Regions from separate parts of the Cobetia sp. PDI-23MA genome, predicted to be linked through region 3. Evidence: predicted binding sites of a transcription regulator. Region 3 holds the regulator's gene; each other region holds the start of a gene.
What was found. The regulator sigma-54, encoded in region 3, starts transcription at its own class of promoters, with help from an activator protein. The targets are predictions, from matches to a motif close to TGGCACNNNNNTTGCTNT.
Positions count from the first base shown of each region.

Region 1: a site for sigma-54 is predicted at 5,388-5,405, ahead of AC5WNJ_RS12130 (sugar phosphorylase). Genes of this name have one in related genera too.
Region 2: a site for sigma-54 is predicted at 5,644-5,661, ahead of AC5WNJ_RS12140 (HAD-IIB family hydrolase). Genes of this name have one in related genera too.

Region 1 covers NZ_CM183352.1:2,851,329-2,859,066, forward strand. The annotation lists gene thiL (thiamine-phosphate kinase) at 1-322, opposite strand, end outside; gene nusB (transcription antitermination factor NusB) at 324-839, opposite strand; gene ribH (6,7-dimethyl-8-ribityllumazine synthase) at 836-1,318, opposite strand; gene ribBA (bifunctional 3,4-dihydroxy-2-butanone-4-phosphate synthase/GTP cyclohydrolase II) at 1,430-2,584, opposite strand; gene ribD (bifunctional diaminohydroxyphosphoribosylaminopyrimidine deaminase/5-amino-6-(5-phosphoribosylamino)uracil reductase RibD) at 2,741-3,895, opposite strand; gene nrdR (transcriptional regulator NrdR) at 4,140-4,628, opposite strand; gene AC5WNJ_RS12125 (GlsB/YeaQ/YmgE family stress response membrane protein) at 5,027-5,275, shown strand; gene AC5WNJ_RS12130 (sugar phosphorylase) at 5,639-7,537, shown strand; gene AC5WNJ_RS12135 (glycosyltransferase family protein) at 7,647-7,738, opposite strand, start outside.
Region 2 covers NZ_CM183352.1:2,859,131-2,866,868, reverse strand. The annotation lists gene glyA (serine hydroxymethyltransferase) at 1-477, shown strand, start outside; gene AC5WNJ_RS12165 (hypothetical protein) at 755-1,036, shown strand; gene AC5WNJ_RS12160 (FCD domain-containing protein) at 1,259-2,143, shown strand; gene AC5WNJ_RS12155 (TRAP transporter substrate-binding protein) at 2,246-3,328, shown strand; gene AC5WNJ_RS12150 (TRAP transporter small permease subunit) at 3,495-4,139, shown strand; gene AC5WNJ_RS12145 (TRAP transporter large permease) at 4,139-5,440, shown strand; gene AC5WNJ_RS12140 (HAD-IIB family hydrolase) at 5,745-6,641, shown strand; gene AC5WNJ_RS12135 (glycosyltransferase family protein) at 6,683-7,738, shown strand, end outside.
Region 3 covers NZ_CM183352.1:768,677-776,414, forward strand. The annotation lists gene rapZ (RNase adapter RapZ) at 1-494, opposite strand, end outside; gene AC5WNJ_RS03290 (PTS sugar transporter subunit IIA) at 632-1,102, opposite strand; gene hpf (ribosome hibernation-promoting factor, HPF/YfiA family) at 1,112-1,420, opposite strand; gene AC5WNJ_RS03300 (RNA polymerase factor sigma-54) at 2,081-3,529, opposite strand; gene lptB (LPS export ABC transporter ATP-binding protein) at 3,763-4,503, opposite strand; gene lptA (lipopolysaccharide transport periplasmic protein LptA) at 4,507-5,085, opposite strand; gene lptC (LPS export ABC transporter periplasmic protein LptC) at 5,194-5,877, opposite strand; gene AC5WNJ_RS03320 (KdsC family phosphatase) at 5,877-6,446, opposite strand; gene AC5WNJ_RS03325 (KpsF/GutQ family sugar-phosphate isomerase) at 6,573-7,628, opposite strand; gene AC5WNJ_RS03330 (calcium/sodium antiporter) at 7,728-7,738, opposite strand, start outside.

The DNA of each region.
Region 1 (7,738 bases), 1.9 Mb from region 3:
CGTGGAAACCGGCCGCAAAACCATGCAGCCAGTCTTCATCCACGTCCGGCAACGTCAGCGCCAGCAACGCCCAGCGCGGGGTCGCACCCATCGCCGCCAGATCAGACAGATTGACGGCCAGGGCACGATGGCCGATGGACGCCGCAGGCGCATCCGGCGGGAAGTGCACCCCCGCCACCGAGGTATCGACACTGACCGCCATCTGCATGCCATCACTGGCGGCAAGAAGTGCACAGTCGTCTCCCGGCCCCAGCAACACGCCCGGTGCCCCGGACAGATCGCGCTGGAAGTAGCGGGCAATCAGCTCGAATTCACCTGGCATGTCAGCGCAGGCGGGCCTGGGTCACCTCGGCGCTGCGCAGCTTGACTGCCAGCTTGTCGAGGATCCCGTTGACGTACTTGTGCCCGTCGGTGGCACCGAAGGTCTTGGCCAGCTCGACCCCTTCGTTGATCGCCACGCGATACGGCACTTCCATGCGCTTGGACAGCTCGTAGGCGCTCAGACGCAGGATGGCCAACTCGATCTCGTCGAGATCCTGCAAGCGGCGGTCGAGCAGCGGGCTGATGCTGGCATCCAGTTCTTTCTGGAAGCGTGGCACGTTGTGCAGCAGCTCGTGGAACAGGGCCTGGTCAGCGATGCGCATCACCTCGACCCAGTTCTCGTGCAGTTCGACATCATCGTCGATCTTTTGACCACGGAACTCGGCCTCGATGGTGGTCATGTTCTTGCCGGTCATCTGCCACTGGTAGATGCCCTGCACGGCCAGCTCGCGAGCGGCGCGCCGCGCCTGCTGCTGCCTGGACGGCTCGCGCTCGGTACGTTCATTGCGTTCGCTCACGCGTCACCTCCCATGGCCTTGAGCAGGGAGACCATTTCCATCGCCGCCATGGCCGCTTCGGTACCCTTGTTGCCAGCCTTGGTGCCGGCACGCTCGATGGCCTGCTCGATGGAATTCACCGTCAGCACGCCATTGGCGACCGGGGTGTCGAATTCGAGCTGCAGACGGGACAGCGCGGAGTTGCACTCGCCGGCGACGTATTCAAAGTGCGGCGTACCACCGCGGATCACCGCACCCAGCGTGATGACGGCGTGCGGCTTGACCTTGGCCAGCACGGCCTTGACGGCCAGCGGAATTTCCCAGGCACCCGGCACGTGGATCAGGTCGATGTTTTCCTCATCGACGCCGTGGCGTACGAGAGAATCGACCGCGCCTTCCACCAGGCTGTCGACGACATGGTGGTTGAAACGCCCGACGACGATGACGTAACGGCCATCGACATTGGTGAAAGTGCCTTCGAGTTGAGCAATCGGTTGCATGGTCAGTCCACAATGCTAGCGCCCCGGAGAACCGGGGCGGGGATATCAATCATACCGGGGTAGGTCGCCAGAAGCGCGCGACCTCCCCCGCCATTTGGGGTGCCGAAGCGCTTACGCGCCTGCGGCGTCTGCGTCTGTCTCGCCTGCCGTGTCATCACTGCCGACCAGTTCGACCACTTCGAGGCCAAACCCGGACAGGGCAGAGAATTTCCACGGCGAGCTGAGCAGACGCATCCGGCCGACACCGAGATCCCGAAGGATCTGGGCACCGGTACCGGTGGTCAGATAGTTGCCCGCACCATCGGATTCGTTGGTGCGCGGGGTACGACGTCGGCCGAGGAAGACATCGAGACGATCCTTGTAATCCAGCGTGTCGCTGCCGGTGTCCAGCAGTACCAGCACGCCGGCATCGGCGGCGGCGACTTCAGCGAGTGCATCATTGAGCGCCCAGCTGCTGCTGCCCGGCTGACGCAGGGTCAACAGGTCGCGCATCGGGTCCTGCACGTGCACGCGCACGGTAGTCAGAGACTCGGCATTCGGCGTGCCCTTGACCAGCGCCAGGTGGTGACGGCCCTGGATGCGATCGCTGAAGCAATGCAACGTCAGCTCGCCGAAGGCGGTCTCGACCTGCTCGCTATCCAGCACTTCCACGGTCTGCTCATTGTGGATGCGATATTCGATCAGATCCGCAATGGTGCCGACCTTGAGGTCGTGCTCGGCGGCGAAGCGCTCGAGCTCTTCACGACGCGCCATGCTGCCGTCATCATTCATGATTTCACAGATCACGCCGGTCGCGCCAAAGCCCGCCATGGACGCCAGATCACAGGCCGCCTCGGTATGGCCGGCACGACGCAGCACACCACCCGGCTCCGCCATCAGCGGGAAGATGTGTCCCGGCTGGACGATGTCCTGCGGGCGCGCATTGCGCGCGGCAGCAGCCTGCACGGTCCGGGCGCGGTCAGCCGCCGAGATACCGGTGGTGACGCCTTCGGTGGCCTCGATGGAGAGCGTGAACTTGGTGCCGAAGCCGGAACCGTTGGCCTGAACCATCAGTGGCAGCTGGAGCTGTTCGCAATGCTCACGCGACATCGGCATGCAGATCAAGCCACGCGCGTGGCGTGCCATGAAGTTGATGTGCTCGGCTGTCACGGCTTCCGCGGCGATGATGATGTCGCCTTCATTCTCACGATCCTCGTCATCCATGAGGATGACCATCTTGCCTTGCCGGATATCCTCGACGAGTGCTGCGATGCCTGATAGCGCCATGCTTGCTCCACTTTACGGGCTGCGCCGGCCCATGCCGGACCCACGCGTAGTATCAAAAAGTCGGGCGTCAGGGTACCCCGCCACCCCGTTTTGCGCCAGCACCCAGCGACGCCGCTGTCGCCAGACGGCGGCAAGTGCTTGCGTGACAACAAGAAATCAGTCGTCGCTCTCCTGTGGGCCTGGCGATGCTACTGGCACCGCGGTGATGCGCCAATCACGCCCCACCGCCCGGATATCGCGAATCTCGACCCGGCGCTGCTGCGCCATGTGATCCAGCCCCGGCAGTGCCAGCAGCGGACGAGCCTCACCACCCAGCAGCGTGGGCGCCATGAACAGCTGCATCTCATCGACCAGGCCTGCCTGGATCATGGCCCCGGCCAGCACCGCGCCGGTTTCCAGCAGCACCTCGTTGGCCTGCTCGTGCTCGGCCAGATAGCGCAGCAGGGCCTCGAGGTCCACGCGGCCATCTTCGCCGGCCGGCAGCGCCAGCACCTCGGCACCGGCCGCCTCCAACAAGGTACGTCGCTCAGCCAGCGCCGCTGTCTCATCCGCGACACACACCAGCAGCGTACGACCGGATTGCGCCAGTATGCGCGCCGCCAGCGGCAGACGCAGGTGGCTGTCCACCACCACGCGCAACGGCTGACGCGCCACCAGCGCTTCGAGTCCCAGCGGGTGGTCGTCGAGACCGAGCTGGTCGGCGCGTACATTGAGGCGCGAATCATCGAAGATGACCGACTCGATGCCGCTCATCACCACGCTGGAGCGGGCGCGCAGACGCTGCACGGCGCTGCGCGCTTCAGGGCCGGTGATCCATTGGGACTCCCCGGAAGCCATCGCCGTGCGACCGTCCAGACTCATGGCCTGCTTGAGGCGCACGAAGGGCCGACCGCGTTCCATGCGTGACAGGAAGCCGGGATTGAGCGCTCGCGCCTCCTGCTCCAACACCCCGACCGTCACCGCGATGCCCGCACCCTGCAACAGCGCGATGCCGCGCCCGGCAACCTGCGGATTCGGATCACGCATCGCGATCACCACCCGCGAAACGCCCGCCGCGATCAGCGCCAGCGAGCAAGGGCCGGTCCGCCCGGTGTGAGAGCAAGGCTCCAGCGTCACATAGGCCACGCAGCCCAGCGCGCGCTCGCCCGCCTCTGCCAGCGCATTGACCTCGGCATGCCCTTCCCCGGCACGTACATGAAAGCCGCTCGCGATCACCTCGTCGGTCTCGGCCTCTACCAGCACACAGCCGACACGCGGATTGGGCTGCGTCGTGTAGCTGCCCAGCCGCGCCAGGCGCAGGGCGTGGGCCATGTGGCGCGCATCACGCGCCGAGGGAGCACTGCGTCCGCGAGAGTGACTGTCGCGAGAGTGGCTGTCACGGGGAGCATGAGAAGCATTAGGAGAAAGAGACATGCGATACCTTGGCGTGAAACGAGAGAAGGTAAGGCGTAGCCCAGGCGGTGACCAATACTTCGAGACCTGAGCTACGCAGCGTGACGCGACAGAGCCAGCAGACACAGGCCTCGAGGTCATCTGCAAGGATGACCTCGAGGCATCAGGGCCGCGAATCTTCCTCGCCAGGCAGGAAGCTGGGCTCCTGGGCGAGGCGGTCGATCTCGGCGCGGAACTCATCAAGGTCCTGGAAGCGACGATAGACCGAAGCGAAGCGGATATAGGCGACCTGATCCAGCCGCTTGAGCTGCTGCATGACTTCATCCCCGATGCGCCGCGCCTCGATCTCACGTTCGCCGGTGGCACGCAGACGCTGGCGAATGCGCTCCACCGCGGCCTCGATCAGTTCGGAGGACACCGGGCGTTTTTCCAGCGCACGCAGCATGCCGGCACGCAGCTTGTGCTCATCGAAGCTCTCACGCGAGCCGTCACCCTTGACCACGCGCGGCATGACCAGCTCCGCCGTTTCGTAGGTCGTGAAACGCTCACCACAGGCCGCACACTGGCGTCGACGCCGCACCTGGTCACCCTCGACCACCAGCCGGGAATCCGTGACCTTGGTTTCATGAGTTCCGCAGAAGGGACAGTGCATGTTGGAGAGCCTGCTTGGGTGCGAGGTGGCTGCGACCCCGCGCGAAGCACAGCGAGGAAGTGGCGCAGCGCAGCCGAATGACAGCGAATGGCGGGTATTGTAACCGTTAAGGCCCCGCCACGGGAGCCTATGTCAGCCCCGACCTATCTGAACTGGCCTTGGGGAGAGACCAAGGGGCGACAGGAGTTTCCTTCATTGTCGCCCTGGGGGGCGGACACCACGGCGAAAGCGTCAATCAACCTGCTCGGCAGGCTTGAAATCCCCGCGGGATAACCGAAAGATGACATCAGGGTGCAGCGCCTCACGAGGACGCTTGCCCGAGCTGTGGAATCCTTTCACGACTGGCGGCAGATGATCTCTGCCGCGAGACTGATCACGATGACGCAAGGAGCTGCGACATGGGAATCATTGCATGGATCATATTCGGTCTCATTGCCGGCATCATCGCCAAGGTGATCGTGCCCGGCAAGGACCCGGGTGGCATCATCGTCACCAGCATCATCGGCATCCTGGGGGCCGTGGTCGGTGGCTGGGTCGGTACCCTGATGGGCTTCGGGGAAGTGACGGGATTCAATCTGGCCAGCTTTGTCATCGCCGTGCTCGGCGCCGTCATCCTGCTGATCCTGTATCGCGTGCTGCGCAAGTAAAGCGTGTCTTGAAGCGCATTGGCGTCAGCCGGCCTCAGGCCACATGACGCCCGACAGGACGGCCAGCCGGCTCATGCAGGCTGGCCGTCCTGCCTTGCAGGCTTGACGAATCTGGCCCGAGGCGTGCATGACTCAGGGGTAAAGGCACCAGGCCGTCACCCACGAGCGTCGCTGAGCGATGCACGATTCAGGAATGTCACTCGGCTGCCGCCAGCCGACTTCATCTGATATGTGATTTCCAGTCTTGCCACCGGCCCCCGCAGGATTGCGCCGGCGGGCTTAACGAAGATCACCCGCGACACGCTCTGCCCATTGAGACTCACGCGCAGAGCCAGACCGCTTCTGCTGCCACGAGGATTGCCCATGCCCGATACGTCATCTTCCGATCACTCGACTTCCACTGCCTCCGACCCTGCGCCGAGCGAGGGCAATGCCAGGCCACGCACCAGAGTCTCTCTCGCCAAGCGCCTCTCGCAGGCTGATTTCCAGGCCCACGCCACACGTCTGCTCGCCGAGATCTACCCGCAGCGTCATGAAGAAGTCCTCAGACGCCTGGAGACGGTGCTGGATTTCCATCGCACGCGCCTCAATCCCCGCGTACCGGAAGGCGAGCCACTCTGGAGCGAGCGCGACCAGTGGCTGATCACCTACGGCGACAGCCTGCAGCAGGAAGGCGAGGCACCACTGGCGACCCTGCACGACTTCCTCGCCAGCCGACTGGACGACAGCCTGTCCGGTGTCCACGTGCTGCCCTTCTTTCCGTGGAGCAGCGATGACGGCTTCAGCGTCATCCACTATCGCGAGGTCAATCCGGCCCTCGGCGACTGGCAGGACATCCGGCGCCTGAGTGAGCAGCGCGACCTGATGGCAGACCTGGTCATCAATCACTGCTCGCGCGAGTCACTGTGGTTCGCCGACTATCTGGCCGGTGTGCAGCCCGGTCGCGACTACTTCATCGAGATGGACCCCGACACCGATGTCTCCGAGGTGGTGCGCCCGCGCCCGTCTGCCCTGCTCACGCCGGTGCATACCCGTCGTGGCCTGCGCCATCTTTGGGCAACCTTCTCGGATGACCAGATCGACCTGAACTTCGCCAATCCCGATGTGCTGCTCGAATTCATCGGCATCCTGCTTTATTACCTCGAGCAGGGCGCGGGCATCATCCGCCTCGATGCAGTGGCCTTCCTGTGGAAACGTCAGGGCACCACCTGCATTCACCTGCCGGAGACACATGCCGTGGTGCGCCTGCTGCGCGCCATCGTCGACCATCTGGCGCCGGGCAGCCTGTTGATCACCGAGACCAACGTGCCCCATGCCGAGAACATGTCCTACTTCGGGCTCGACCGTCTGTCACAGCACGACCTCGCCACCATCGAGGGCAGCGCCCAGGCCGATGAAGCACACCTGATCTATCAGTTCACGCTGCCGCCGCTGACGCTGCACACCCTGACCTCCGGCGATGCCAGCGCCCTGACCCAGTGGGCCGCCAGCCTGCCGTCGTTGCCCTCCGGCTGCAGCTACTTCAACTTCACCGCCAGCCACGACGGCATCGGCGTTCGCGCCCTTGAGGGCCTGCTGCCCGACCACGAGCGCGACACCCTGGTGCGACTGGTGCATGACTTCGGCGGCTACGTCAGCATGCGCGCCAACCCGGGCCGCGCCGACACCCCCTATGAACTCAACATCAGCTACTTCGATGCGCTCAAGGGCACGCGGCGCGGCCAGGACCCGTGGCAGATAGAGCGTTTCATCGCCAGTCAGACCCTGATGCTGAGCCTGCAGGGCATCCCGGGGCTGTATATCCACTCGCTGACCGCGACCCCCAATCACCAGGAAGGCGTCGAACGCGATGGTCATCTGCGCGCCATCAACCGCCGCAAGTGGCAGCGTGATGAACTGGAAGCGCTGCTGGCAAGCCCCAACACCGCGACCCATGAGGTCTTCCACGCCCTCAAGCGCCGGATGGCACTGCGCCGCAACGAACCCTGCTTCCACCCGGATGCCGACCAGAATGTCTTCGATGTCGGCCCGGACTTCTTCGTCTTCGAGCGCGTCACCCATGAAGGGCGTCGCCTGCTGTTCGCCCTCAATGTCACCGATCAGCCGCGCGTGCTGCCGCTGCCGGCAAGCTGGCAAGGCGTCGCGCTGACCGACCACCTGTGCCACGACAAGGCCTACGACCCCACCATGGCTCGCCGTCCCTATCAAGCGGCCTGGCTGATGGAGCAAACCGTGCGCCCGCCGGCCATCGAGGTCGTCTGACGCCCGCGCTTCTTCCTTCTGCCCACGACAACGGGGCTGCCACTGGCAGCCCCGTTGTCGTGGGTCTTGCTGTTTCCCCCGCGAGCCTTGCTGTTTCCCGCCGCGAGCGTTACTGGTTGTCCAGCTCCACCGCTTCGTGCATGCGCTCGAGCAGGTCCGGCACGGCTGACTGCACCCGGTTCCAGCTCGGGATGAAGGGCT
Region 2 (7,738 bases), 1.9 Mb from region 3:
GGCCCGCTGATGCACGTCATCGCGGCCAAGGCAGTCTGCTTCAAGGAAGCGATGGACCCGGCCTTCACCGCTTACCAGAAGCAAGTGGTCAAGAACGCCAAGGCGATGGCCTCCGTGTTCCTGGAGCGCGGTTTCGAAGTCGTCTCCGGCGGCACCGAAGATCACCTGTTCCTGCTGTCGCTGGTCAAGCAGGGCCTGACCGGCAAGGACGCTGACGCGGCGCTGGGCCGTGCCCACATCACCGTCAACAAGAACGCCGTACCGGGTGACCCGCAGTCGCCGTTCGTCACTTCCGGTCTGCGTATCGGTACCCCGGCCGTCACCACGCGTGGCTTCCAGGAGCAGGAGTGTCTGGAACTGGCCGGCTGGATCTGCGACATCCTCGATGCGATGGTCGCTGGCGATTCCGCCGCTGCCGAAGCCGAGGTGCAGGCCAAGGTCTCCGCCGTCTGTGCACGTCTGCCGGTCTACGCCTGAGGCGTGACGAGGTGCCAGCTCGGCTGGCCCTCATCGCAGCAGTGCTGACAGTGGTGTAGCGCTGTCATGCACCAGACGAGAAACGCCTGTCGCGCAAGCGGCAGGCGTTTTTTTGTGCCCGCACCACGGCCAGCCGAGGCCGAGTGGCGTGGTGCGCAGCGGGGTGGGAGAGTGGTCAACCGGCGCTCAGAAAGATCAGCCTGTGCCCGGGAGTGGACGCGCTACGCTATTCTCGATGCCGGACACACTCTGCTCATCTTCGTGCAAGGAGGCTTCCATGGCCGTCATGCAGCACCATGCCTTTCTGATCCTGGTCGAGAATAGCGGCAATACCTCACTGAGCAGTCAGGGCAGCGGCGAGGTCCGCATTTCCGTCGCCACGCTGGGGACGCTGAGAGCCGCCGAGCGGTTGGTCAGTGAGCTGGTCGCCCAGGGCGTCAGCCAGATCGAGCTGTCGGCAAGTTTCGGCGCGGCAGGTGAGGAAGCGCTGAGAACGGTGGTCGCGGACAGCGGTGCCGAGCGTACAGTGTCGATCGGTCGCGTGCGATTCACGGCCTGACGCCAGCACAGGGGGAAATTGCCAGTACCTGAATAGCCCTTTTGCAACAGGGAGTTGCGTAAAGGTGTGACCAAAGTCGGGTCTCGCCCTTGGTCTAGGGTGTCTTGTTGGCATGTCTGACATGAGCTATTCCTTGACGGACAAGAGCGCGCCGCGATGCATCCCGTGAAGGATGTGCGCGAGCTACAAATGACGCGCCACGCCATCAAGGAACGTTCGATCATGACCACGCCTCCCACGAGTGCCGCTGGCGGCAGCCCGCGCGCCAATGCCTCTTCTGGAACGTCTGCCTCACCCGGCGACACCTCGACCGCGCGTGTCGATGTCGCCGAATGGCTGGCGCAGGCCATCTTCGAGAATCGCTACCCGCCGGGCAGCCTGATTCCTCGTGAGCTGGACCTGTGCGATCAGCACGCCCAGAGCCGCGCTACCGTGCGCACCGCGATTCAGAGCCTGGTCAATGCCGGGATTCTCACCCGCACCACCGGCCAGGGCACCCGCGTCAATCCGCTCAGCGAGTGGCATCTGCTCGATCCGCGCGTGACCGGCTGGATGACACGCTACGCGATGCCACATCCGCAGCTGGCGCGGGACATCTACGCCTTCCGCATCTCCATCGAACCCTTCGTCGCCGCCCTGGCGGCCACCGAGGCCACCGCCCAGGACCTGTCCGCCATCGAGCAGGCCTATGACGGCATGGCCGCGGCGGTGCATGGCGGCAGCGCCATGGAGGAGTTCGACCGCGCCGATATCGCCTTCCATGACGCCATCTTCGCCGCGACCCACAACGTCATCTGGGCGCAGCTTGGCCATGTGCTCAAGCCGTCGATCAGCCTGCTGGTGGCGACCTCCAATCACAATGCCTCGGAGCTGGGTGACAGCCTCGGCCGCCATCGCGCGGTGATGGAAGCGATTCGTCTGCGCCAGCCCGATGCCGCCCACGCCGCGAGCCTGCATGTGCTGGACCGCACCGGCCAGGACCTCGGGCTGGCCATGCCTGCAGGCCCTGAAGGCAGCCATCCTGCCGGGCGCGCCCAGGAACCGCTGGAGCTGCTGCGTCGCTTCGGCCAGCTGCCCAGCCTGTCTGCACCGCTGTCAAGCGAGTGAACGGCACCTCGCGGCGTTTCGCCACGCCAGAAAGTGCCTGCACGTCTTCGATTGACCACAGAACGTCATAACACGTCATAACAACAAGCCAGGAGTTTCACCATGCCGCGTTCCACTATCTCGTCGCTCACTACTACCTCGCCGCGCACCACTGCCGCTCCCGCCCGTGTCACGCTCAAGGCGCTGGCGCTGTCCACTGCCGTGGCCGCCACGCTGATCCCCACACCGAGCTGGGCCGCCGAGTACGAATGGACCTTCCAGACCTCCGAGACGGCCGGGGAGCCGCAGTTCGAGGTCAAGAAGGCCTGGGCCGACAGCATCAAGGCCATGTCGGATGGCCGCATCGCCATCGAGATCCTGCCGGTCAATGCCGTGGTGCAGGCCAACCAGACGCTTGACGCCGTCAGCGCCGGCATCCTGCAGGGCCACCTGACCGATCCGTCCTACTTCTCGGGCCAGAATCCGGCCTTCGGCATGCTGGGCAACCTGGTGGGTGCCTGGGGTGACCCGCTGGAATATCTCGAGTACATGCAGCACGGCGGCGGTGAGGAGCTCTACAACGAGCTGGTCGAGCCCTACGGCGTGCATCTGATCGGCGCGGGCGCTACCGGGCTTGAGTCCTTCGTCTCCAAGAAGCCGGTGCGCACCGTCGATGACCTCAAGGGCCTCAAGGTGCGTGCGCCGGAAGGCATGGTCTACAACATCTTCCAGAAGGCCGGCGCGGCCCCCGTCAACCTGCCGGGCTCCGAGGTCTACACCGGCCTGGAGAAGGGCGTGATCGACGCGGCGGATTACACCGTCTTCGCCACCAATGATGACCAGGGCCTGCACAGCTTCGCCAAGTACCCGTCCTACCCCGGCTTCCACTCCTTGCCGATGGTGGCGGTGTCGATGAACAAGGGCATCTGGGACGGCCTGCCGGCGGATCTCAAGGCGATCATGGAGACCGCTACCGACGCGATGGCCTACGACATGGTCTTCACCCTCAAGGCGCGTGACATCAAGGCGGTGAGCGCGGCGCGTGCCAATCCGGATATCGAGGTGATCGACATGGCGCCGGAGGAGCGCGCCAAGTTCCGTCGCATCGCGCAGCAGGAGTGGAAGGTGTGGGCCGAGAAGAATGAGCTGACCGGCAAGGTCTACGAGTCCGTGGTCAGCTTCCTGACCGACCGCAACCTGATGTGAGCCCGCTGGCGCGCGGGATGGGCGCCAGCTGCTGCGTGGCAAGAGGCAGCTAGCCATGCTTTTGGCGACACGATCGTAGAACGATGAAGACGCGGGAGATCAAGGTCGGCGTGCTCACTGGGCGCGCCGATTCTCCTTGGGGCAGCGAGTCAGCAAGGAATTCGATATGGCAGAACATGATGTGGCGTCGCCGGGGCTACCCGAGGCGTCGGATGACCACGACCCGAACCTGGGCACGCGCACGCCGCTGGACCGCCTGGTGGGCAAGGGCACGCGCGCCGCGGCGTGGCTGGTATTGCTGGCGATGGCGATCAGCGTGTTCGAGGTGGTGATGCGCTACGGCCTCGATTCACCGACCTCCTGGGTGCACGAGACGGTGATCTTCCTGGTCGCGACCAGCTTCGCGCTGGGCGGCCCGGCGGCACTGGCCAACAATCGCCACATTCGCGTGCGCGTGCTCTACGACCTGGTCGGCACGCGCTTTCGCTACGTGCTGGACTGCTTCAATGACGTGATGACGTTCGTCTTCTGTCTGGCGATGAGCTATGCGGGCTGGGTGATGTTCTGGCGTGCCTCGCACAGTCCGCTGGGCGAGTGGCAGCTGGAGCGTTCCGGCACCTCATGGAATCCGCCGTTTCCGGCGCTGACCAAGGGCGTGATCCTGTTCGCGCTGGCGGTGATGACCCTGCAGGCGCTGTGGCATCTCTATCAGACTTTCTTCTCGCCCCGTCCGCCCGAGGGCGGCAGTGGGTCTCATGATGTCTCCGACGCCACTCCCGGCGCCGCAGCTGACCACAAGGAGCCGCGCTGATGGATATCGCAACGGCTACGATGCTGCTGGTTGGCGGCATCTTCGCGCTGCTGGTCACCGGCCTGCCGCTGGCCTTCGTCACCGGCCTGGTCGCGCTGGCCTACACCTTTGGCTGGTTTGGTCCGATGGCGCTGCCGCTGGTCACCAGTCGTGTCTATGGCTTCGTCACCGAGTATTCGCTGGTGGCGGTGCCGATGTTCGTGCTGATGGCCTCGCTGCTGGATCGCTCGGGGATCGCCAGGGACCTGTTCAATGCCATGCGCGTGATGGCAGGGCGCCTGCCCGGCGGCGTGGCAATCCAGACCATCGTGGTGGCGTTCTTCCTCGCCGCGATGTCCGGCATCATCGGCGGCGAGATCGTGCTGCTGGGGATTCTGGCGCTGCCGCAGATGCTCAGGCTCGGCTATGACAAGCACATCGCCATCGGCGTGGTGTGTGCCGGCGGCTCGCTGGGCACCATGATGCCGCCCTCCATCGTGCTGATCATCTATGGCCTGATCGCCAACCAGTCGATCGCGGACCTGTTCACCGCGGCGATCACCCCGGCCATCGTGCTGATGGCAAGCTACATCATCTACGTGCTGATCCGCTGCCTGCGCAACCCTTCGCTGGGGCCGGTGATGCCCGAGGAGGAGCGCCGCGCCAGCTTCCAGAGCAAGAGTGAGCTGCTCAAGGCCATCGGCGTGCCGGCGGTCATCGCGGGGCTGGTGCTGGGCTCCATCTATGGTGGCGTGGCCTCGGTGACCGAAGCCGCGGCGATGGGCAGCTTCGGCGTGCTGGTGGCGGTGATGCTGCGCGGTGAGTTCTCCATCACCCTGATGCAGCGTGCGCTGTCCCAGACCATGAACACCTGCGGCATGATCATCTGGATCGGCATCGGCGCGGCGGCGCTGGTCGGGGTCTACAACCTGATGGGCGGCAACCGCTTCGTGTCGAGCATGATTCTCGGCCTGGATATCCCGCCGCTGGCGATCATCATGGTGATGATGGCGATCCTGCTGCTGTTGGGGCTGTTCCTCGACTGGATCGGCATCGCGATGCTGACCCTGCCGATCTTCGTGCCGATCATCGTTCAGCTCGGCTACGACCCGGTATGGTTCGGCGTGCTGTTCGCGGTCAACATGCAGGTGTCCTTCCTGTCGCCCCCCTTCGGGCCTGCCGCCTTCTATCTGAAAGGCGTGGCACCGGAAGGCATCAGCCTCAAGGATATCTTCGTCTCGCTGCTGCCGTTCATCGCCATCCAGCTGTGCGTGCTGGCGATGTTGCTGCTGTGGCCGCAACTGTCGCTGTGGCTGGTCTAGTCTCAACAGACGTTGCCCACTTGCCCAGAACTCGACGCCCTCGCAGATGCGAGGGCGTCGTCGTTGGTGACGTTGAATTTGCGCCGCCATGAGGCGTGACATCATGCAAGGCAGGCTTTGTGCTCTTTGATGGTGCAAATGAGCGGGTGCATAAACATCGTCATGGCGAGAGAGGGCAGGCTGACATGGAGGCTGCACCATCTTGGCACATTCCCTGCAATGCTCTTGCAATGCCTGTCCGGTGCCACGAGATCCTGCCGAGGTGACCCCCGACACGCTGCAGCACTTCACGAGGAGAGTTCACATGTCAGAGACTCAAGCACCGCTGTTGTTGCTGACCGATCTGGATGGCTCGCTGCTGGATCACCATGATTACTCGCCGGGCCCGGCGCGCAGCTGGCTGACCCGCCTGCGCGCGCGCGGTGCCTGGGTCGTCCCCAATACCTCCAAGACGGCGGCCGAACTGGCGCCGCTGATGGACTCGCTGGGCCTGGCGGGCCAGCCATGGATCGCCGAGAACGGCGGCGTGGTGGCACTGCCTGCCGATTGGCTGAGCGCCTACCCGCTGGAAGCGGCCAGCGCCCCGGATGCACACGGCCTGTGTCGTATCGCGGTGGCGATGCCCCGCGACAGGATTCTCGCGGTACTGGAGGAGCTGAGCGCGGAATTCGCCTTCGAGGGTTTCGCTTCGATGTCGGTGGCGAGAATCAGCGAGCTGACGGGATTGGGGGAGGCGGATGCGGCCTTGGCGGGACAGCGTGATGCCAGTGAACCGCTGGTATGGCGCGACGCGCCGGAGCGTCTCGAGGGCTTTCGCGCGCGTCTGGCCAGTCATGGCCTCAAGCTGACACGTGGTGGGCGCTTCCACCATGTGACCGGGGACAGCGACAAGGGCGTGGCAGCGCGCTATCTGATCGCGCGCTACCGGCTCTGCGAGCGGGTGCGCCCCTGGACGCTGGGCTTCGGTGATGGCGCCAATGACCTGCCGCTACTGGCCGCCGTCGACAACGCTGTGCTGATCCCCGGCGTCGGCGATACCTCACAGCGCGATCGTGAGCTTGGCGACTACTCGACATTGGCGGATGAGCGCCGCTGTTTCCGCGCCAATTCCCCCGGACCGCAGGGATGGGTCGAGGGATTGCGTCACTGGCTGGCCAATGGCCAGCCGGAAGAATGGACATCCAGAGGCCTGGGCGCCTGACGCCTGCCTGATGCATGTCTTCGGCATGACAAGGAGCTGACATGAGCGATTTTTACCAGAATGGCATCATCACCAACTTCCATAACCTGACCGATCGTCCGGTGGAAGATCTCGAAGCGGACCTGATGCGCTTCTCCCGCAAGCGGCCGATGAGCCTGATTCTGCCGTCGCTGTATTCCGAGCTGGAAGGCCCCGCCCTCAAGTTTATCGTCGAGGAGCTGGCCCAGGTGCCCTACCTCAGCGAGATCGTGATCGGGCTGGACCGCGCCGACCGTGACCAGTTCGAGCATGCCAAGGAGTTCTTCTCACATCTGCCGCAGCATCACCGCATCCTGTGGAACGACGGTCCGCGCCTGCGGGCACTGGATGAGGAGCTGACCGAGCATGGCCTGGCGCCGATGGAGGCCGGCAAGGGGCGCAATGTCTGGTACTGCTCAGGCTACGTGCAGGCCTCGGGCATCGCCGAGGCAGTGGCGCTGCACGACTGCGATATCGTCACCTATGATCGCGGCCTGCTGGCGCGGCTGATCTACCCGGTGGCCCATCCGCAGTTCAACTACGAGTTCTGCAAGGGCTACTACTCGCGCATCGCCCAGGGCAAGCTGAACGGCCGCGTGGCGCGCCTGATGGTCACGCCGCTGATCCGTGCGCTCAAGAAGGTCTATGGCCCGCTGCCGTACCTGGATTATCTCGATAGCTATCGTTATCCGCTGTCCGGCGAGTTCTCGATGCGCACCGATGTGCTGGCGGACATCCGCATTCCCAGTGACTGGGGGCTGGAGATTGGCGTGCTCTCGGAAGTGCATCGCAACTATTCCACCAAGCGTCTGTGTCAGGTGGATATCGCCGATGCCTACGATCACAAGCACCAGCCGCTGTCCGAGGAGGACGCATTGGGCGGGCTCAATCGCATGAGCCTGGATATCGCCAAGGCCATGTATCGCAAGCTGGCCACGCTGGGCGTCGAGATCCACGGCGAGACCTTCCGCACCATCAAGGCCACCTACTACCGTATCGCGCTGGACCTGATCGAGACCTACTACAACGATGCCGTCATGAATGGTCTGACGGTCGACCGCCATAGCGAGGAAGCGGCG
Region 3 (7,738 bases):
AGGTGGCGAGAGCTGTGCTGGGCGACCTGCTCGGTGATCCGGGAGCGCAGATCGTGCACGCTCAGGTTGGTCGAGTCGATGACCAGATCGGCCTTCTGGCGAATGGGAGCGAGCGTCTTCTGCTCGATCTCGATGGCCTCGGCCAGGGTGTGGTCGTTGTCGCGCGTCAGAGGGTGACGACGACGGGTCGCCGAGTAGCGTTCCAGCAGCACGCGCGAATCGGTGGTCAGGTAGACGACCTGCACGTCCATGCCGCTCTGGCGGACGTTGTCGAGCAATTCGGGGAAGCGGGTCAAGGCTTCCGGCAGGTTGCGGGCATCGATGGAGACCGCGATACGTCGGCGTGCCGGACTGTCCTGTTCGAGCTGGTCGACCAGTGGCGCCAGCAGCATGCCGGGCAGATTGTCGATGGCATAGTAGCCAATGTCTTCCAGCGCCTGGAGAGCGATGGATTTCCCGGAGCCGGAGCGGCCGCTGATGATCACGATCTTCATGAAGTGCTCTCCAAGGGCGAGGTCAACGTCGAAAGAATGCAGGGGTGGGGCAGAAGGCTGCCCGCTATCAGTGCGCTGTACGTCGGCCGATGGGAGGCCAGCAAGACGAAAGCCCGGACGATGTCCGGGCCTGTGATTCAGCGCGCCGGTAATTCGGCGATGGCTTGGGTCAATGCCTCAAAGAGTGCACGCTGGCTGTCTGCCTGGCGCAGGGCCGAGCGATTGGTCGGGGAATTGAGCAATTCCGCGACCTGCCCGAGCAGCGTCAGATGGGTTTCATCCGCTTCCTCAGGCACCAGCAGCACGAACAGCAGATCGATGGGTTCTCCGTCGATGGCATCGAAGTCGATGGGTTCACCGAGCTTCAGAAACGCAGCGATTGGCGTCTTGCAATGCGGGCTACGTGCATGGGGCACGGCCACACCGTGGCCGATGCCGGTCGATCCCAGTCTCTCGCGCCCGATCAGGCGCGAGAAGACTTCCTGGCTATCCAGGCTGGGAATGTTCTGTGCGATGAAGGTGCTGAAGAATTCAAGCACCCGCTTCTTGCTCCCCCCGGGGACACCGTAAAGGGTGCGCTCGGGGGGGAGGATCTGATCAAGTGTCATGGCTGAAGGTCAACGGGTCCCGGTGCCCTGAGCACGAGCCTGGGACTTTTCCTTGTGTTTGACCAGCTGGCGATCCAGCTTGTCGGCGAGCGCGTCGATGGCAGCGTACATGTTGGGGTCTTCTGCCAGGGCGTGGAGGTCAGCGCCTGCTGCGTGCAAGGTGCAGGCAGCCTGCTGGCGCTCCTTCTCGATCGACAGTGTCACCTGAACATTGGTGATGTTGTCGTAATGCCGTTCGAGGCGGGCGAGCTTCTCGTTGACGTAATCGCGGAGAGGATCGGTAAGTTCCACATGATGCCCGGTAATATTCACTTGCATGGACACGCTCCTTTATCCAGCGGGTTGCCATTCAATTGTAACCCTTTTTGACTACGAGCAAACCCTGATCGGACGCTCTGCAACAGGCTTGACGGCCGCCGTCTGGCGATGTTTTCGCGCCCTTGCCAGCGGCGTCAGATGTCGTGAGCGTCTGTACCGACAATGCCCAAGCTTTGCGCAAAGATCAACGCTGCGCTGCATCGTGGCTCAGTGCTTGTCTTCAACTCAATGAAGGGTAGCGGAATGGACTTCAAGGTCACGCTTGAAGGGTGGTGCATGAAAGGCGCGCAAGAAGGCGGGTTTTCGTCGCCAATCCCTGCATGTACGCCGCCTTTCAGGCGCCTGGGTTGCGTGGAGCAAGCAGCGTGCCAGAAGGATCACCGAGTGTCATCCCGGTGCAATACGGCCAAAAGTGACTTTAAAAACATGCGATTGACGGTAAATGATGCTGCCGGAATGATGGATTTTTGCCAACATCCTGCGCGCCGTCATGGGCCATGATGGGTCATTGACGAGTGGTTGACGGCATGACAGGGCGCGCAACAGGCGCGCCGGTGTCAGTAATGTCAGAGGCTGGTGAGAGAGAAAACCAGCGTCTGAGGTTGGCGGCGGCTGCCATTGTGGAGGTGAAAGCAGGGCATGGCAGCTGCAGGTGATGCCTCAGGCCAGACGCTTGCGCTCGCTGGAGGATGGGATGCCCATCGCTTCGCGATACTTGGCCACGGTACGGCGTGCGACCTCGATGCCATCGCTGGCGAGCAGATCGACCAGGCGTGAGTCGGAGAGAGGCTTGCGAGCCGGTTCTTCCGCAATCAGCTTGCGGATGCGGGCACGAATGGCGGTGCTTGAGTGGGCGTCGCCACTGCCGCTGCCACCGACCTGGCTCGAGAAGAAGAACTTGAGCTCGAAGACGCCGCGCGGGGTGTGGATGTATTTCTGGGTCGTGACCCGCGAGATGGTCGATTCGTGCATCTCGACCACTTCGGCGATGTTGGCCAGAATCAGTGGCTTCATGCCTTCCTCGCCTTGCTCGAGGAAGTCGACCTGGCGCGCCATGATCTCGCGGCCGACCTTGAGCAGGGTGTCATTGCGTGATGACAGGCTTTTCATCAGCCAGCGCGCTTCCTGCAGGTTGTCCTTGAGGAAGGTGTTGTCGGCGGACTTGTCGGCACGCTTTATCAGTGCGGCGTATTCCGGCTGGATGCGCAGCCTGGGCAGCGCTTCCGGGTTGAGCTCGACCTGCCAGCCGTGGCGGGTATGACGCACCAGCAGATCAGGGATCACGTAATCGCTGGCGGGCTCGCCCCAGGCGGATGCCGGACGCGGATCGAGCGCGCGCACCAGGCGGATGACGTGGTCCAGCTCGTCATCGTCAAGGCTCAGTCGGCGCTTGAGCAGCTTGCGGTCATCGTTGCCCAGTGCCTCGAGGAATTGACGTACCAAGCGACGCGCCTGCGCCAGCAGCGGCAGATCATCCGGCAGCAGCGCCAGTTGCAGCAGCAGGCACTCGCGCAGGTCGCGGGCGAAGACGCCGGTCGGGTCGAACTGCTGCAGACGCAGCAGTACCTGCTCGAGCTCGGAAGCCTTGAGACCGGGCAGGCCCTGGCCGCGCAGACCATCGACCAGCTCATCGAGTGACAGGCTCAGGTAACCGGCACCGTCGACGGCATCGATCAGACTCTCCGCCATCTGGCGTTCACGGCTATCGAGGTCGGTCATCGCCAGCTGCCAGCGCAGGTGGTCCTGCAGGCTCTCGACGCTTGTATTGCGATCGAAGTCCGGCCCTTCTTCGCTCCCGCTGCCACTGCCGGAGCTGGTCAGGCTACCGGCGTGGTCCTGATAGAGGTCCGACCAGTCGCTGTCGAGGGGGTATTCCTCGGGAATCTCGCTCGAGGAGTCGGCAGTGGAGATCTCGCTCGTATCCTGTGTCTCGATGACATCCAGCGACTCGTAGTCCTCGTCGAGCTCCAACATGGGGTTGGACTCGAGGGCTTGCTGAATCTCCTGACGCAGATCGAGCGTCGACAGCTGCAGCAGCTGGATCGCTTGCTGAAGCTGCGGCGTCATGGTCAGCGAGGTGCCGAGGCGGAGTTGCAGGGTGGGTTTCATGGAGTCAGTCAATTCACGGCAAAGGAACGTGCTTACTACGCTATACCGTGACTCGGGCCACTGACAAGTGGTTGCCGTGAATATTAAAGCAACTTGCATGCCATGTTTCCACCAAGGTGGTATGGACGTCATGCATGCGTCTGATGTCAGACATGAAAAAGCCGCTACGCGATAAAATCACGCAGCGGCTTTTGAAGCTTTCGCCTCCGGTGGGCTCAGCGCAGCCGCTGACCCTAGAGCGTGAACTCGTGGCCGAGGTAGACGTCGCGCACCTGCTGGTTGGCCAGGATGGAGTCCGCGTCACCGTGGGCGATGATCTGGCCATCGCCGACGATATAGGCGGTGTCACAGATATCGAGTGTCTCGCGCACGTTGTGGTCGGTGATCAGCACGCCGATGCCACGATCGCGCAGTTGGCGCACGATGCTCTTGATCTCTCCCACCGAGATGGGGTCGACGCCGGCGAAGGGCTCATCGAGCAGCACGAAGTCCGGCTCGGTGGCCAGTGCGCGGGCGATCTCGACCCGTCGACGCTCGCCACCGGACAGGCTCATGCCGGCACTGGCACGAATATGCGTGATGCTGAATTCCTCGAGCAACTCTTCAAGGCGTGCCTTGCGGCCATTGCGATCCAGGTCCTTGCGGGTCTCCAGAATCGCCATGATGTTGTCGGCTACCGACAGCTTGCGGAAGATCGACGCCTCCTGAGGCAGATAGCCGATGCCGGCGCGTGCACGCTGATGCATGGCGGCAGCGGAGAGGTCCTTGTCGTCGATGGAGACGTTGCCGGCATCGGCGCGCACCAGCCCGACGATCATGTAGAACGAGGTCGTCTTGCCGGCGCCGTTGGGGCCCAGCAGGCCGACGATGTCACCCTGACGGATCTCAAGCGAGATGTCCTTGACCACCTTGCGGCCCTTGTAGGCCTTGGCCAGATGGCGAGCGCTCAACGTACGCGGAGTAGCAGCAGTCATCACTCAGTTTTCCTTGCTGGCATTGGCGCCGCGCGGCGTCAGAGTCATGTGCACGCGACCGCCTTCGGTCTGCTGTGCCGTCTTGCTGTTGTTGGCGTTCACCTGGCGCTTGTCGAGGAAGTACTCCACGTAGCCGCCTTCGAAGGTGTCATCGCCTTTCTCGAGGCGCGCATTGCCGACCAGCTCCACGCGGCGCTCCAGCGCATGGTAGCGGATGGTGTCGGCCCAGCCCTTGACCAGCTTCTCGTCGGGTGCGGGTTGCTGTTCCAGGTAGGCACGCTTGCCGGTGGCCTTGACCAGCGAGATCTCGCCGCTGCCGGCGCGGCTGATATCGACGCGGCTGGCATCGAGCTTCATGCTGCCCTGGCGCATCTCCACCTGGCCGGTATAGGTGGCGGTACCGGCCTTGTCATCGAGAGACAGGGCATCCGCGGCGATGTTGATCGGCTGGCTGGCATCGCTGTCCAGCGCCATGGCGGCCGGGGCGAAGGTAGACATGCCCAGTGCCAGGCAGAGCGCCATGACACCGCTGTTGAGGGTCTGGCGACAGGCCGTCAAGGGCTTGCGAGTCGTGGAAGTCATGGTGGCTCCTTGGCATGACGGGGTCGCCGCCCGAGCAATGATGCCATCGAGCGGCAGGGAAGAAGGTGTTGCGGCGCGGGTCATGGCGCGACGGCCAGCCCGGCGGGTTCATTCACCGCTGGCAGGCGCTGCCTCGAAGGTGCTGTTGACGCGCCCCTCATCGGTAGTGGTGCTCTCGGTGCCCGAGTCTATGCGCTCGGCTTCCTTGCTGGCCTCGCTCTGGCCCGCACCGGGTTGCAGGACGCTGCGGACGCGGCCCTGCAGCACGGCGGAATCCCGGGAGAGGTCGGCGCTGAAGCTGTCGCTTTCGACATGCTGGCCATTCTGGGTGATCACGACCGGCACGTCACTCCAGGCGCGATTCTGATCACGGCTGTAGTGCAGGACATCGGTATCGAGGGTCCAGCGGTCATCGGGCTGGCGCAGTCTGGCATTGCCCTCGAGAGTGAAGGTGTCGCCGCCGGCGCTCAACACGCCACTGTCACCCGTGGCATACCAGCGGCGGTCTTCACTGTCGTTGGTGCGAATCTTCGGGGTCTGCGCCCGGGTCACGTCATCGCCTGGCGTATGCTCGATATGCGGCGAGCTCATGGACTGGATCGCCACGCCGCGCGCATCGAAGCGTGTCATGTCTGCCCCGTCGAGATAGTAATCCGGCTCACTGCTGTCGACCTCGACATTGACGGTCGATTCCAGGCTGTTGCGCTGCTCGATCAGCGCCAGCACGCCACCGACGAGCAGCAACAGCAGCATCAGCCAGAGACGCGGAGAAGGGCGGGGCAGACGTAACATCAGGGACGCGACTCCTGCAGGTAGGTATCCAGCACCGAGGCCCAGTGGCCCTGTGCCTTGAGCAGCAGATCACAGAGCTCGCGCACGGCGCCATCGCCGCCCTGGCGCGAGGTGACCCAGTTGGCCTCGCTCATCACGTAGGCCATGGCGTTGGGCACGCTGACGCCGAGGCCGACACGCCGAATAGCTTCGCGGTCCGGCAGGTCATCGCCACAATAGGCGACGTCTTCCAGCTCGATCCCGTGCTCGCGGCACAGATCGGTCAATGCGACCAGCTTGTCTTCACGGCCCTGGATGACATCCTGAATACCCAGTTCCTTGGCGCGACGCTCGACCATCGGTGAGCTGCGGCCGGTGATCAGCGCGACGCGAACGCCACTGCGCAGCACCAGCTTGAGGCCATGACCGTCCTGGACGTGGAAGGACTTGGTCTCGACGCCGTTGGCATCGTAGTGCAGGCGGTTGTCGGTGAGCACGCCATCGACATCCAGCGCCAGCAGACGCACGCGGCGTGCGCGGTCGATGATGTCCTGCGGATATTCTTCGCTCAGGGAATTCGTGTCGCTCATGGTCTTTCTCCTCGCACTCCGTGCATGCTTGACGCTGTCCTGTGAACGGCGCTGATGGGCGTTGAGCGGTGGCGTCTTGCCGGGACGATCTGCCGTCGAACAGAGACAGCGAACGCCCGCGGGAGTTCAGATCACGCCGCTGGCCAGCAGGCCGTGCATATGGATGGCCCCGATGGGGTGCTCATCCTCGTCACAGACTACCAGAACGCTGATGCGGTTTTCTTCCATGATGCGCACCGCTTCGGCGGCCAGCATGCTGGCGCGCACGGTCTTGCCGCCGCGGGTCATGACATCATCGACCTTCAGCGCGCGCAGATCGCCGTGCTGGTCGAGGGTGCGGCGCAGGTCACCATCGGTATAGACGCCGACCAGATGGTCGTCATCATCGATTACACAGGTGAAGCCCATGCCCTGACGCGTGATCTCGAGCAGCGCATCGCGCAGCGGGCTGCCGAGTGCCACGCGCGGCAGGGCGTCGCCATGATGCATCACGTCCTGGACTCGCAGCAGCAGGCGGCGACCCAGGCTGCCGCCCGGATGGGAAAGCGCGAATTCCTCGGCAGTGAAGCCGCGCGCCTCAAGCAGTGCCACCGCCAGGGCGTCGCCCATCACCAGCGCAGCGGTGGTCGAGGCGGTGGGTGCCAGATTCAGCGGGCAGGCTTCCTGGGCAACGCTGGTGTCCAGATGCGCCTCGGCGTCACGCGCCAGGGTCGAGCCGGGTTTGCCGGTCATCGAGACCAGCGGGGTGCCCATGCGCTTCAAGAGCGGTAGCAGCGCTGTGACTTCGGCGGTCTCTCCGGAGTTGGACAGCGCAAGTACTACATCGGCCGGCGTGATCATGCCCAGGTCGCCATGGCTGGCTTCCCCGGGGTGGACGAAGAAGGCCGGGGTGCCGGTGCTGGCCAGGGTGGCGGCGATCTTGCTGGCGACATGGCCGGATTTGCCCATGCCGGTCACGATGACGCGGCCCTTGGTGGCGAGCATCAGCTGACAGGCGCGGTCGAAGTCGTCATCGAGATGGCTTTCAAGCGCGGCGATGGCCGCCTCTTCAATGGCGAAGGTGCGACGGGCGCTGGCGCGAAAATCCGCCTGGCTGGCCGGAGTCTCATCAGCGGCGGCGGACTGGCTGGATGCTGAGGCGCCAGGTGTGGTGGCGTGTGGAGTGCTGGAAGGCTCGGTCATGATCGAATTGTTGCCTGTGGTTGGCCAGGGCTCAGGCCGCGCGGAAAGGGCGTGTCATCCCGCGCGGCGGCGTGGCAAACGATGATGAAGACGCTGCCGTCAGCGAGTCA